DNA from 2 places in the Pseudomonas sp. ADAK13 genome. Region 2 is predicted to be linked to the other one. Evidence: predicted binding sites of a transcription regulator. Region 2 holds the regulator's gene; the other holds the start of a gene.
What was found. The regulator FliA, encoded in region 2, starts transcription of late flagellar genes. The targets are predictions, from matches to a motif close to CTAAAGTTTNNNNNNNNNNNGCCGNTAA.
Positions count from the first base shown of each region.

Region 1 (7,171 bases), 2.0 Mb from region 2:
ATCCGTGCACATGGCCGGCATTGCGGCCAGTTGGCTCTCATCGCAAGGCGCCATGAACACAAAGTGCCCTGCCCCGGCCAACAGCTTGAAGTCCGGCGGTTGCGGCAGTTTGCGCGCCAGGGCCTCGGCGTTCTTGTCCACCGCCACCAGCTTGTCACCGTCGCCGCTGTAGAGCAGCACCGGCACATGCACGTCTGCCAGGGTGTGACGGCCAAACATCAGGCTCAGCGGCGCCATCAACATCAAGGCATGGATGCGCGGGTCGGCCTGAGGCTGCAGGTCGTCACGGTCGACGATCAACTCACCCTTGGTGGTGCAGGCATCACGGTCTTCAGGACGTTGCTGGCAGTAACGGCGCAGGCGGTCCAGGTCCGGCTTGGCACCGGCCAGAATCAGCGCGGTCTCGCCGCCGGCCGAATAGCCGATGACCCCCACCTGATCGACGTTGACGAACGGCGACAGCATCGGGTCGCCCAGGGTGGCGGTGATGGCTTCGGAAATCTGGATCGGGCGCCCATACAAGTTGCTCAAGGTGCCCAGGCGGCTGTGGTCCTTGTAGTTGTCGCCCGGGTGCAGCACCGCCACCACCACAAACCCTTTGCGTGCCAGGGAGGTTGCCAGGTCGTGCAGGGCCAGCGGTGTGCCGGTATTGCCGTGGGACAGCATCAACATCGGAAAGCGGCCGATGGCGATTTTCGAATCTTCAGTGGCGGCGATGTGATAAGCCCCCACCTGGGTGGTGTGTTCCAGGCCCGTGGACGGATAGAACGCGACGGCTTTCATCGGCTGCAGGTCCAGCGGGTCGAGAAAGGTCATGCGATGGAAGCCCACACTCCAATGAGGGTGCGGCGCCGGCGCGGCTTGCACTGAAATCAGGCCGCCGAGCAGAGAAATGACCAAGACTGCACAAAGACGCATCATGGGGATGTCCACCTTTGCTGCGTAAGCCCGCGTAGCTATTGAAATATCCATGGTTCAGGCGCTCGGACTGGCAGGGTTCTACCCATGCGTGCATAACCTGGGCCAAAGTAGTGACAGCGGGTAAACGAAAAAACTCCGTACTCCGTTCGCTTTTCAGGCGAGCAGAATACAGAGTTTAGGCGCCTCGACTCAGATTGATATCGAGGAACTGCAAAATTTACATAAGTCTTACGCAGCCGCGAACAATTGTTCGTTGATGACTACGTTGGCGTCGCTGATCGCCTTGCTGCGAACTTCTTCGCCGTAGCCCAAACCGTGGGCGCGGACGATTTCGATGTCGGTGATGCCAAGGAAGCCCAGCAGCACTTTCAAGTAGTCTTCGTGAGCCACGCCGGTCGGCTGGCCAACATGCAGGCCGCCGGACGTCGACACGATGATGACTTTCTTGCCACCGGCCAGGCCTTCAGGGCCGTTTTCGGTGTAGCGGAAAGTCTGGCCGGCGACGGCGATACGGTCGATCCAGGCTTTGAGCTGGGTCGGGATGGTGAAGTTGTACATCGGCGCCGCCAGTACAATCGCGTCGGCCGCGAGGAATTCAGCAAGGGTGTTGGCGCTCAACTCGGCTTCGTGTTTCTGCACGGCATCACGCAACTCGGCAGCGGTGCCCAGTGCACCCAGGGTCACGCCGGAGAAATGGTTGATGCCTTCACCGGCCAGGTCACGGTAGGTCACTTCAACGCCTGGCTCGGCCGCCTGCCAGGTCTTAACGACGCCGGCGCTCAACTGACGGGAAACCGAGTTGTCGCCGAGGATGCTGGAATCGATATGCAACAGTTTCATGGGTTATCTCCAAGTAAGCATCGCCAGGGGCGACGGAATGGAAATAAGCCTACAGATGAAACCAATCATGTATTAGTCGGGCAAAATGCGATTGTTCGTCCCACTGGCAGGACAGTGTTTTTTAATGTGAAGAGACGTAGATGGACGCGCTCGTGGGCGCCGGCAACGCGTAGGTACGCTTCATCCAGTCAATCTCTTCAAGGGGGGTGCGACCAAAAAACCGCTTGAACTCACGGCTGAACTGCGAGGCGCTCTCGTAACCGACCTTGATGCAGGCCGTGGCGGCGGTGATATCACTCCTCAGCATCAGCAGTCGCGCCTGATGCAAGCGTGTCGACTTCAAGTACTGCATGGGCGAGGTGTCGGTCACCGTACGAAAGTGCGCATGAAAACTCGGCACGCTCATCATGGCTTCTTTCGCCAGCTCTTCCACGTCCAGGCGTTGTTCGTAACACGCATGAATCTTGCGAATCGCCCGGGCCACCTTGCCAAACTGGCCCTGGCGATTCAGCGCTGCACGCATCGAACCGCCCTGCTCGCCCGTGATGATGCGGTAGTAGATTTCCCGCATCAGGGTCGGCCCCAGCACGCGCGCTTCCACCGGCACACTCATCACTTCCAGAAAGCGCAACAATGACTCACTGAGCTTGTCATCCATCGGCGAGGAGTACATGCCCTTGGGCCTGGCTTCGGGCGACGGGGCCAACTCATCCAGTTCCAGCATCAGCTCGGCAGCCAGGTTGAAATCCAGGCGCAGGTAAACCGCCAGCATCGGCTCTGCTTCGCTGGCCTCGGTTTCCATGGTGAACGGCACCGGCACCGACACCACCAGGTAGTGCTGGGCGTCGTAGACATAGATGTCTTCTCCCAGGTAACCGCGCTTGCGGCCCTGGCACACGATCACGATACCCGGGTCGTAAAGCACCGGAATCCGCGTCAACGGCCGGTTGGAGCGCAGGAAGCGCACGTCATCCAGCGGCGTCAGGTTGTAGCCCTCAACGGGCGCCAACCGCCCCATCAACTCGATGATTCTGCGGGTGCGCGGGTGCTCAAGACTCATTGGAAGGTACGTGCCGGGGAAAACCAGAAGGTAACCCGCCGATGCGTCACTGGCCAGCCAACTCTTGCTCGCGCCTGCAGTTGGGGGGTGGATTTGCCGACGTCAGACGCGGATAGTTCGTCCCATTGACAGGACAATAGGCCGACCATGCAAGATCTGAATGACCTCTACTATTTCGCCAAAGTAGTGGAAGCCGGCGGTTTCGCCGCCGCCGGGCGGCTGCTAGGGATTCCCAAGTCACGGCTGTCGCGGCGCATCGCCGAGCTGGAAGAGCGCCTCGGCGCACGTTTGCTGCAACGCACCACCCGCCAGTTGACCCTGACCGCCGTAGGCGAACGTTACCTGCGCCACTGCCAGGCAATGCTGCTGGAAGCGGAAATGGCCGATGAGGCCGTGGCCAGCATGTCCAGCGAGCCCCGTGGCCGGTTGCGGGTCAGCAGCCCGGTGGGCCTGGCTCACCAGTTCCTGCAAACCGTGGTGGCAGAGTTTCTCAGCGCCAACCCGCTGGTGCAGTTGGAGATGAACCTGGTCAACCGTCGCGTTGACCTGGTAGCCGAAGGCATCGATGTGGCCCTGCGCGTGCGCGAGCTCGGGGACGAAGACCCGTTGCTGGTGACCAAGCGCCTGCGCCAGGCACAGACCGCCATTGTCGCCAGCCCCGCCTTTGTGCGTGACCGGCAGATCACCACCCTGGAAGACCTCAAGCAACTGCCGGTGCTGGGTGCCCTGGAGGCAGACCGCATGGTGCACTTCCGCATGCTGAGCCCGGAAGGCATTAGCCACGACCTGGTCATGGAAGCACGGCTGGGCATCGACGACTTCCTGGTACGCAAGGCCTGCGCCCTCGCCAGCCTGGGGTTTACGGTGTTGCCGATGATGTATTGCGAGGAGGAGTTGGCCAACGGCCAGTTGGTGCAGCTCTTGCCGGAATGGTCCTTGCCGGGCGGCTGGTTGCAGGCGGTTTACCCGCACCGGCGTGGCGTGCTGCCCGCCGTGCGGGCCTGGATCGACCACCTGGATAACGCCTTCAAAGGCTGCGGAGACCGTTTGCTATGAGAATGACCGAAGACCAAGTCGCCGAGTTTTGCCTGGGGTTGCCCGGTGCGCGGGAGGATTACAAATGGGGCGGCGTGCGGGTGTTCTCGATTGCCGGCAACAAGATGTTCGCCTTGCAGAACCTGCGGGGTGATTCGCTGGCCTTCAAGGTCGACAAGGAGCTGTTCCTGGGCCATGTAGACCGCCCGGGCATCCATCCGGCGCCGTACCTGGCGCGGGCCCAATGGATCATCATGGAAACGCCCTACCCGCTGGGCGCTGAAGAACTGCGTGGCTTGTTGCAGCGTTCCCACCAGTTGGTGGTGAGCAAGCTGCCCAAGCGCACGCAGATTGGTTTGCTGCTAGAAGATCGAGAGTAGCGTGCCGCCGAGGAACAACTGGTCAATCCAGAACACCTCGTGCAGCAATACAATCAGCCAGAACGCCACCTGATAAGACACCTTGCGCGTCTTGTGGCGGAACACCTGTTGGGCGATCAGCGCGCCCGGCCAACCGCCTGCCAGCTCAACGGCGTGCAGGATGTTTTCCGGGGTGCGCCAGCTGTCTTCGCGGGCCTTGCGCTTGTCGCGCCAGTACAGCAAGAACGCCACCACGCTGACCACGCCATACGCCACCAGCGGGACCATCGAAACCCCGCGATACCACAGCAGCGCCGAGCCCAACAGCGGCGCGGCGCACACCAGTGCAAACACCAACGCCTTGAGGCGCGGATGCTGGATGCTCATGGCTTGACGGCCGACCAGTCGATCCAGCCGAACTGCCAGGTCGCCAGGATCACCAGGCCGAAGGCGATCCGGTACCAGGCAAACGCCGCGTAGCTGTGGCTGGCGATGAACTTGAGCAGCGCCTTGACCGCGATCATCGCGAAGATGAACGAGGTGACAAACCCGATGGCAAACACCGGCAAGTCATCCGGCTGAAACAGGTGACGGTACTTGTAGCCCGAATACACCGCCGCACCGACCATGGTCGGCATCGCCAGGAAGAACGAGAACTCGGTGGCGGTCTTGCGTGAAAGGCCGAACAGCAGGCCGCCAATGATGGTGGCGCCGGAACGCGAGGTGCCCGGGATCATCGCCAGGCACTGGGCGAAACCGACTTTGACGGCGTCCTTCCAGGTAATCTGATCGACGGTTTCGGCGTGCACTTCATGTTGGCGACGCTCGGCCCACAACATGATGATGCCGCCGATCACCAGCGCCGTGGCCACGGTGATCGGGTTAAACAGGTAGTGTTTGATCAGGTCGGCAAAAATTACCCCCAGCACGACGGCGGGCAATACCGCGATGATCAGGTTGATCGTGAAGCGCTGGGCGTTGCGCTGGGTCGGCAAGCCGATCACCACGTCGAGGATCTTGCGTCGAAACTCCCACACCACCGCCAGGATCGCGCCCAGCTGGATGATGATGTTGAACGCTTCAAAGCGCTCGCCACCGAAGTTGATCAAGTCGGCGACGATGATCTGGTGCCCGGTACTGGAGATCGGCAAAAACTCCGTCAGCCCTTCTACAACCCCGAGTATCAGCGCCTGAGCGGCGGTCCAAAGATCCATCAATTCCCCCAAAGGTCATGCTCGCGGCATGCCTCGTTCATATTTTTTAGACGTTCACTAACGATGAGTACGCGGCGAAAGCTGTGCAAACAATCAAGGCCCAGCTGCGAAAATTCCGTGAAAAATCAGGCAGGACTCAGGTTTCTTGATTCTGGGCCGAAAGCCTATCAGACAAGCCGGAAATGTCGATGCAGCACCCAAAATTATAAGAACACGGAGTGACAGGACCATGAACAGTTTGCGCAGTATGTCGATCAGCCGGCGCCTCTGGCTGATCCTGATCGTCGCCGTGTTGATGCTGCTAACCCTCGGCCTGCTTATGCTCAAGCAGATTCATGACGACCTTTACCAGGCCAAGAGTGAGCAGACCCAGCGCGTGGTTCAGACCGCCAACGGGATCCTGACGTATTATCACAGCCTCGAAACCAGCGGCGTCCTGACCCGCGAAGCGGCCCAGAAGCAAGCCTTGAGCGTGGTCCGCGGCCTGCGCTACGGCAAGGATGATTACTTCTGGATCAACGACCTCACGCCCGTGATGATCATGCACGCGGCCAACCCCAAACTGGATGGGCAGAACCTGTCGGCGATTCGCGACCCGGACGGTTTTGCGGTGTTCAACGAGTTCGTGATCCTGGCCAAGGCCAAGGGCGCCGGGATGGTGAACTACCGCTGGCCCAAACCCGGGGCCGATGCGCCGGTGGCCAAGACCTCGTATATCCAGCTGTTTGAACCCTGGGGCTGGATCATTGGTTCCGGCGTGTATGTCGATGACGTGCAGGGCGAGTTCCGGGGCCAGGTGTGGAAGGCCTCGATGGTGGGCCTGGTGATTGCCGTGATCATGGCGCTGCTGGTGGTGTTGATTGCCCGCAGCATAGTGCGCCCGTTGCAACAAGCGGTGAACGCCATGGCCAATATCGCCAGCGGCGAAAGCGACCTGACCCGCACCCTCGACACCCACGGCCAGGACGAAGTCACCCAACTGTCCCGGCACTTCAACAGTTTTACCGCCAAGCTGCGGCAGGTGGTCGGCCAGTTGCAGACCTGTGCCAATGCACTGGGCCAGTCGTCCACCGAGTTGGGCAGCAATGCCAGCGACGCCCATGACCGCAGCCAGCAGCAATCCCAGCAGATGGAGCTGGTGGCAACGGCGATCAACGAAGTCACCTACGGCGTGCAGGACGTGGCCAGGAATGCCGAGCACGCCGCCAGCGAAATGCGTGACGCCCAGGTACAGGCCGAACAAGGCCAGCTCAATATCGACGGCAGCCTGCAACGAATCGACCAGCTCTCCACCACCATCAGCCAGGCCGTGGAAGTGATCCGCACCCTGTCGACGGAAAGCACGCAGATTGGCGGCGTGCTGGAAGTGATCCGCTCCATCGCCGACCAGACCAACCTGCTGGCCCTGAATGCTGCGATCGAGGCCGCGCGCGCCGGGGAGCAAGGGCGGGGCTTTGCGGTGGTGGCCGATGAAGTAAGGCTGCTGGCCCAGCGCACGCAAAAATCCACGGCTGAAATCCAGAGCATGATCGAGCGCCTGCAAGGCCACTCGGAAGCGGCGGTCAAGGTGATCAGCGACAGCCACCAGGCGTCGCAACTGACCATCGAACAAGCGGGCCAGGCCGGCGCGAGCCTGACCGCCATCGGCCAGGCGCTGCGCAATCTCAATGGGCTGAATGCGTCGATTGCCAGCGCTACGTTGCAGCAGGCGCATGTGGTGGAGGACATCAACCAGAACGTCA
Region 1 covers NZ_CP052860.1:5,602,088-5,609,258, reverse strand. The annotation lists gene HKK54_RS25915 (alpha/beta hydrolase family protein) at 1-921, opposite strand, end outside; gene HKK54_RS25910 (FMN-dependent NADH-azoreductase) at 1,150-1,761, opposite strand; gene HKK54_RS25905 (AraC family transcriptional regulator) at 1,883-2,821, opposite strand; gene HKK54_RS25900 (LysR substrate-binding domain-containing protein) at 2,969-3,877, shown strand; gene HKK54_RS25895 (MmcQ/YjbR family DNA-binding protein) at 3,874-4,236, shown strand; gene HKK54_RS25890 (DUF1294 domain-containing protein) at 4,219-4,602, opposite strand; gene HKK54_RS25885 (undecaprenyl-diphosphate phosphatase) at 4,599-5,429, opposite strand; gene HKK54_RS25880 (methyl-accepting chemotaxis protein) at 5,659-7,171, shown strand, end outside.
Region 1: HKK54_RS25880 (methyl-accepting chemotaxis protein) is a predicted target of FliA. The motif match lies at 5,565-5,592, and genes of this name have one in related genera.

Region 2 (7,171 bases):
GCCCACGGAGAGAATCACCACATGACCTTCGCGCTGCTCTTCATGCTTGGCCGAGGCCACCAGCCAGCGCTTGAGGTAGAACAGTGGCAACGCCTTGTCGCGCACGATCACCACTTCCTGGCCGTCCACCACGTTGGTGCGCGACAGGTCGAGGTGGAAGATTTCGTTGACGTTGACCAGCGGGAAGGCGAAGGCCTGGTTGCCCAGCATCACCATCAGGGTCGGCATGATCGCCAGGGTCAACGGCACCTTGATGACGATCTTCGAGCCCTGGCCCTTGGTCGAGTAGATGTTGATCGAGCCGTTGAGCTGGCTGATCTTGGTCTTCACCACGTCCATGCCCACGCCACGGCCCGACACGTCGGAAATCTCGGTCTTGGTGGAGAAGCCCGGGGCGAAGATCAGGTTGTAGCACTCGGTATCGGTCAGGCGGTCGGCGGCGTCCTTGTCCATCACGCCACGCTTGACGGCGATGTTGCGCAGTACCGTCGGGTCCATGCCCTTGCCGTCATCAGTGATCGACAGCAGGATGTGGTCGCCTTCCTGTTCGGCCGCCAGAATCACTTTGCCCTGGCGACTTTTGCCCGAGGCTTCGCGTTCTTCCGGCGTCTCGACGCCGTGGTCGACGGCGTTGCGCACCAAGTGGACCAGCGGGTCGGCCAGGGCCTCGACAAGGTTTTTGTCGAGGTCGGTTTCTTCACCCACCAGTTCCAGGTTGATCTCTTTCTTGAGCTGGCGTGCCAGGTCGCGAACCAGGCGCGGGAAGCGCCCGAAGACTTTCTTGATCGGCTGCATCCGGGTCTTCATCACCGCGGTTTGCAGGTCGGCGGTGACCACGTCGAGGTTGGACACGGCCTTTTGCATGGCCTCGTCGCCGCTGTTCAGGCCCAGGCGCACCAGGCGGTTACGCACCAGCACCAGTTCGCCCACCATGTTCATGATGTCGTCCAGGCGCGCGGTATCAACCCGCACGGTGGTTTCGGCTTCACTGGCCGGTTGCTTGTCCGGGGCCGGGGCGGCAGCCGCACGAGCGGGCGCAGGTGCAGCCGTCGGTGCAGGCTTGGCAGCCACGGGCGCAGCGGCCTTGGCGGCCACCGGAGCCGGCGTTGCCACCGCAGCGGCGGCCGCAGCAGCCGGTGCAGCAGTGCCGACGGCTTCGGTGAACTTGCCCTTGCCGTGCAGTTCATCCAGCAGCGCTTCGAACTCGTGATCGGAGATCAGGCCATCGGCAGCCGGTGCAGCGGCAGCGGCGGGTGCTGCAGGTGCAGCGGCCGTGGCGGCGACTTCCGGCAGTGCATCGGCGGCAAACGAGCCTTTGCCGTGCAACTGGTCCAGCAGCGCTTCAAATTCGTCGTCGGTGATTTCATTGCTGGCAGGCGCCGCGGCTTCCGTTGGCGCTGGCGCTGCGGCCACCGCGTCCGGGGCAAACTGGCCCTTGCCGTGCAACTGGTCGAGCAACGACTCGAACTCGGCGTCGGTAATGTCTTCAGTGGTCGGCACCATGGCCGGCGCACTGGCCGCTGGAGCCTCGGCTTCGGCCTTGACGGCGTTCAGCGAGTCCAGCAGTTGTTCAAATTCGCTGTCGGTGATGTCGCCCGCAGGCTCGGCGACAGGCTCAGCCACCGCTTCAACCACCGGTGCATTGGCCGCAGGTTCTGCCAGGCGCGCCAGGGCGGCCAGCAGTTCCGGCGTGGCTGCAGTGATCGGTGCACGTTCGCGCACTTCACTGAACATGCCGTTGACCGCGTCCAGTGCTTCCAGAATCACGTCCATCAGTTCCGAGTCGACGTGCCGCTCACCCTTGCGCAGGATGTCGAACACGTTCTCGGCGATGTGACAGCACTCCACCAGCTCGTGGAGCTGGAGGAAGCCGGCGCCCCCTTTTACAGTGTGAAAACCGCGAAAAATTGCATTGAGCAGGTTCGCATCATCCGGTCGGCTTTCCAGCTCGACCAGTTGTTCGGACAGTTGCTCTAAAATTTCGCCGGCCTCTACAAGGAAATCCTGAAGGATTTCTTCATCGGCGCCGAAGCTCATGGGTGTGCTCCTTAGAAGCCTAAACTGGACAGCAAATCGTCTACGTCGTCTTGCCCGGATACAACGTCTTCACGTTTATCGGCATGAATCTGCGGACCTTCACCCTTGGCGAGGTGTTTTTGTGGATCTTTTTCAGAAAGGATCGCTTCGCGGTCATGTTCGATGCCTGCAAACCGGTCAACCTGACCCGCCATCAACACCAGTTTGAGCAGGTTGCTTTCCACTTCGGTGACCAGTTGGGTCACGCGCTTGATCACCTGGCCGGTCAGGTCCTGGTAGTCCTGGGCCAGCAGAATGTCATTGAGGTTGCTGGAAACCGTGCGGTTCTCCTGCTCGCTGCGGGACAAAAAGCCGTCGACCCGACGCGCCAGTTCACGAAACTCTTCAGCGCCCACTTCCCGCCGCATGAACCGGCCCCAATCGTTGCTCAGGGCCTTGGCTTCACTGGCCATACCGTTGACCAGAGGCGTGGCGTTTTCCACCAGGTCCATGGTGCGGTTGGCCGCCGCCTCAGTCAGCCTGACCACATACGACAGGCGTTCGGTGGCATCCGTGATCTGCGAGATTTCTTCGGCCTGGGGCATGTGCGGGTCAATCTGAAAATTGACAATCGCACTGTGCAACTCACGGGTGAGCTTGCCCACTTCCTGGTACAGGCCGCGGTCACGGGTCTGGTTGAGCTCATGGATTAACTGCACCGCGTCGCCGAACTGGCCTTTTTCAAGGCTTTCGACGAGTTGATGAGCATGTTTTTTCAGGGTCGACTCAAAGTCGGCCTGCGATGATTCTTTATGCTCCATAGCTCCCCCGTGGCAGCATCAATGACCGATGCGTTCGAAGATTTTTTCGATCTTCTCTTTCAAGGCCAGTGCAGTGAATGGCTTGACCACGTAGCCGTTAACCCCGGCCTGGGCGGCTTCGATGATCTGTTCACGCTTGGCTTCAGCGGTCACCATCAGCACAGGCAGGCTGCGCAGTTTTTCATCAGCGCGCACGTGGCGCAGCAGATCGATACCGGTCATGCCCGGCATGTTCCAGTCCGTTACCAGAAAGTCGATGCTCCCGCTGTTGAGGATCGGAATCGCCGTAATGCCGTCATCCGCCTCGACCGTGTTAGTGAACCCAAGGTCACGCAACAGGTTTTTTATGATCCGCCGCATCGTTGAGAAGTCATCAACGATGAGGATTTTCATGTTCTTGTCCAATTCGACCTCCAAGCAGTCTTAAACGCGCCCAGCACCTGGGCGCGCCATATCAATCAACAGGCGTTACACAAAAAGGACTACCGGGGGCGCACCACGGGCCAAGCCCGTCCGGACGCAAGGCCTGGACGGTATCGTTCGCAGTGTCCCCACACTGCCTGTCAGCGCGCTCGCCACTCTCCCAAACGCCCCCGCAAGCGGGCTGCGCACTGGCTGTGTAACTGGCTGACCCGCGATTCGCTGACGCCCAGGACCTCACCGATTTCCTTGAGGTTCAGCTCTTCGTCGTAGTACAGCGCCAACACCAGTCGCTCACGCTCCGGCAAATTGGCAATCGCGTCCGCCAGCGCAGTCTGGAAGCGTTCATCTTCCAGATCGCGTGACGGTTCGAGATGGGCACTCGCGCCGTCCTCGTGCAGCCCTTCATGTTCGCCGTCCTGCAAAAGGTCGTCGAAACTGAACAGGCGGCTGCCCAAGGTATCGTTCAAAATCCCGTAGTAATCATCGAGACTCAATTGGAGTTCGGCCGCAACTTCGTGATCTTTAGCGTCGCGACCGGTTTTTGCTTCAATTGAGCGAATTGCGTCACTCACCATCCGTGTATTGCGGTGCACCGAACGCGGCGCCCAATCACCTTTACGCACTTCATCGAGCATGGCCCCACGGATACGGATACCCGCGTAGGTCTCGAAACTCGCGCCCTTGCTCGCGTCGTACTTGGTCGACACTTCGAGCAAGCCGATCATCCCGGCCTGGATCAAGTCTTCGACCTGGACGCTGGCAGGCAGGCGCGCCAGCAAGTGATAGGCAATGCGCTTGACCAGCGGCGCATAGCGCTCGATCAATTCGACCTGACTGTCACGTGCCGACTTCTTGTAAAGGTTGTAGCCGCTGGCTGTCATAGCACCGGTCCTGCGCTCGTCTGATGCACCAATCGCTCGACGAAAAACTCCAGATGCCCACGCGGGTTGGCGGGCAACGGCCAGGTATCGACCTTCTGGGCAATAGCCTTGAACGCCAATGCGCACTTCGAACGAGGGAACGCTTCATAGACCGCACGCTGCTTTTGCACGGCCTTGCGTACGCACTCGTCGTAAGGAACTGCGCCAACGTATTGTAAGGCGACATCGAGGAAGCGATCTGTGACCTTGGTCAACTTGGCGAACAGATTGCGCCCCTCTTGCGGGCTTTGGGCCATGTTGGCCAGCACACGGAAGCGGTTCATGCCGTAGTCACGGTTAAGCAGTTTGATCAGGGCGTAGGCGTCGGTGATCGAGGTGGGTTCGTCGCACACCACCAGCAACACTTCCTGGGCGGCGCGCACGAAGCTGACCACGGACTCGCCGATGCCGGCGGCGGTGTCGATCACCAGCACGTCGAGGTTGTCGCCAATGTCGCTGAACGCCTGGATCAGGCCGGCATGTTGCGCCGGGCTCAGGTGCACCATGCTCTGGGTGCCGGAAGCGGCCGGCACGATACGAATCCCGCCGGGCCCCTGCAACAGCACGTCGCGCAGCTCACAGCGGCCTTCGATCACGTCGGCCAGAGTATGTTTGGGCGTCAGCCCCAGCAGAACGTCGACGTTCGCCAGCCCCAGGTCAGCATCCAGCAGCATGACGCGACGGCCAAGCTCTGCCAGGGCCAGGGACAAATTCACTGACACGTTAGTTTTCCCGACGCCACCTTTGCCGCCGGTCACCGCGATCACCTGTACGGGATGCATGCTGCCCATTTTATTTCTTTACCTTGTCTTGCTTAGACGCAGGCTACATGACTTGGCCGCGCGAACTGCTGGCAGACCATCGATGTAGATACATTGCACTGTCGTTTTGTGTTGCCTGTTCATGTTGACCTCAGCCGACCCGTTTGTTCGGACTGTGGTAGAGGTCGGCGAACATGTCAGCCATCGCTTCCTCACTCGGTTCTTCCTGCATTTGCACGCTGACAGCCCGGCTGACCAACTGATGACGGCGCGGCAGATGCAAATCATCCGGGATCCGCGGCCCGTCGGTCAGGTAGGCGACCGGTAATTCATGGCTGATAGCCAGGCTCAACACTTCGCCCAGGCTCGCTGTTTCATCCAGTTTAGTCAGGATGCAGCCCGCCAGCCCGCAGCGTTTATAGCTGTGGTAGGCAGCTGTCAGTACCTGCTTCTGGCTGGTCGTGGCAAGTACCAAATAGTTTCTGGATTTGATCCCGCGCCCGGCCAGGCTTTCCAGTTGCATGCGCAAGGCCGGGTCGCTGGCTTGCAGGCCAGCGGTATCGATCAACACCACGCGCTTGCGCAGCAGCGGGTCGAGGGCGTTGGCCAGGGACTGGCCCGGATCGACGTGGGTCACCGGCACATTGAGGATGCGGCCCAGGGTCTTGAGCTGTTCCTGGGCGCCAATGCGGTAGCTGTCCATGCTCACCAGGGCGATGTTCTGCGCGCCGTACTTGAGCACGTAACGGGCGGCCAGCTTGGCCAGGGTAGTGGTCTTGCCCATGCCGGCAGGGCCGACCATGGCAATCACGCCGCCTTCTTCCAGGGGCTCGATTTCCGGGGTAACAATCATCCGCGCCAAGTGGGCCAGGAGCATGCGCCAGGCCTGCTTGGGTTCTTCAATTTGGGTGGTCAGTTGCAGCAGGTCACGGGACAACGGGCCAGACAGGCCAATGCGTTGCAGACGGCGCCACAGGTTGGCCTGCTGCGGCTGGCTGCCCTGCAACTGGTTCCAGGCCAGCGAGCCCAACTGCACTTCCAGCAGCTCACGCAGGCCGTTGAGCTCGAAACGCATCGAGTCGAACACCCGCTGGTCTACCGCTGCCGCCGGGGCGGGCGCAGCAGGACGTGGCGGTTCGACAAAGGTCGGCTCTACCAACGGCTCGGACGCCGTCAGCGGCAGGCCGGCAAACAGCTGGCGGTTGGTGGTGGTGTCGCTGTCGCCACGCATGCTCAGTTCGGCCTGGGCCGAGACAATGCGCGAAGCGGTCTTGCGCAGCTCGTCTTCCAGCTCCATGTTCGGCACACGCGGCGCCAGGGCCGAGGGCTTGTAATCCAGGGCAGCCGTCAGCTCGACACCGCCGGCAATACGGCGGTTACCGATAATCGCAGCGTCGGCGCCCAACTCATCACGCACCAGTTTCATGGCCTGACGCATATCGGCGGCGAAAAAACGCTTCACTTGCATATCCCACTACCTCAGCCGTTGGGCCCTACTGTCGCGACGATAGTCACTTGCTTATTGTCAGGAATTTCCTGGTAAGCCAATACGTGCAAATTCGGTATAGCCAGGCGTCCAAACCGCGACAACATCGCCCGGACGGGGCCAGCCACCAGCAGGATGACCGGATGGCCTTCCATTTCCTGGCGCTGCGCGGCCTCGATCAACGAACGCTGCAGCTTCTCAGCCATGCTTGGCTCCAGCAACACGCCTTCGTCAGCGCCCTGCCCAGCCTTCTGAATACTATTGAGCAATATTTGTTCCAACCTTGGTTCCAAGGTGATAACAGGCAGCTCGGAGTCAAGCCCTACAATGCTTTGGACGATTGCACGCGACAATCCGACGCGCACTGCGGCCACCAGGGCGGCAGTATCTTGACTCTTGGCGGCATTGTTGGCGATGGCCTCGGCAATGCTGCGAATGTCCCGTACCGGTACCTGCTCGGCCAACAGCGCTTGCAATACCTTGAGCAGTTGCGAGGTAGACAGTACCCCCGGCACCAGCTCCTCGGCGAGTTTTGGCGAGGCCTTGGCCAGCAATTGCAAGAGTTGCTGGACTTCTTCGTGGCCAATCAGCTCGTGGGAGTGCTTGTACAGAATCTGGTTAAGGTGAGTGGCGACCACGGTGCTGGCGTCTACCACGGTGTAGCCCAGCGACTGCGCCTGGCTGCGCTGGCTGATTTCGATCCATACCGCTTCCAGGCCAAAAGCCGGATCTTTGGCGGTAATC
Region 2 covers NZ_CP052860.1:272,151-279,321, forward strand. The annotation lists gene HKK54_RS01245 (chemotaxis protein CheA) at 1-2,037, opposite strand, end outside; gene HKK54_RS01250 (protein phosphatase CheZ) at 2,049-2,837, opposite strand; gene HKK54_RS01255 (chemotaxis response regulator CheY) at 2,856-3,230, opposite strand; gene fliA (RNA polymerase sigma factor FliA) at 3,401-4,141, opposite strand; gene fleN (flagellar synthesis regulator FleN) at 4,138-4,971, opposite strand; gene flhF (flagellar biosynthesis protein FlhF) at 5,093-6,409, opposite strand; gene flhA (flagellar biosynthesis protein FlhA) at 6,421-7,171, opposite strand, start outside.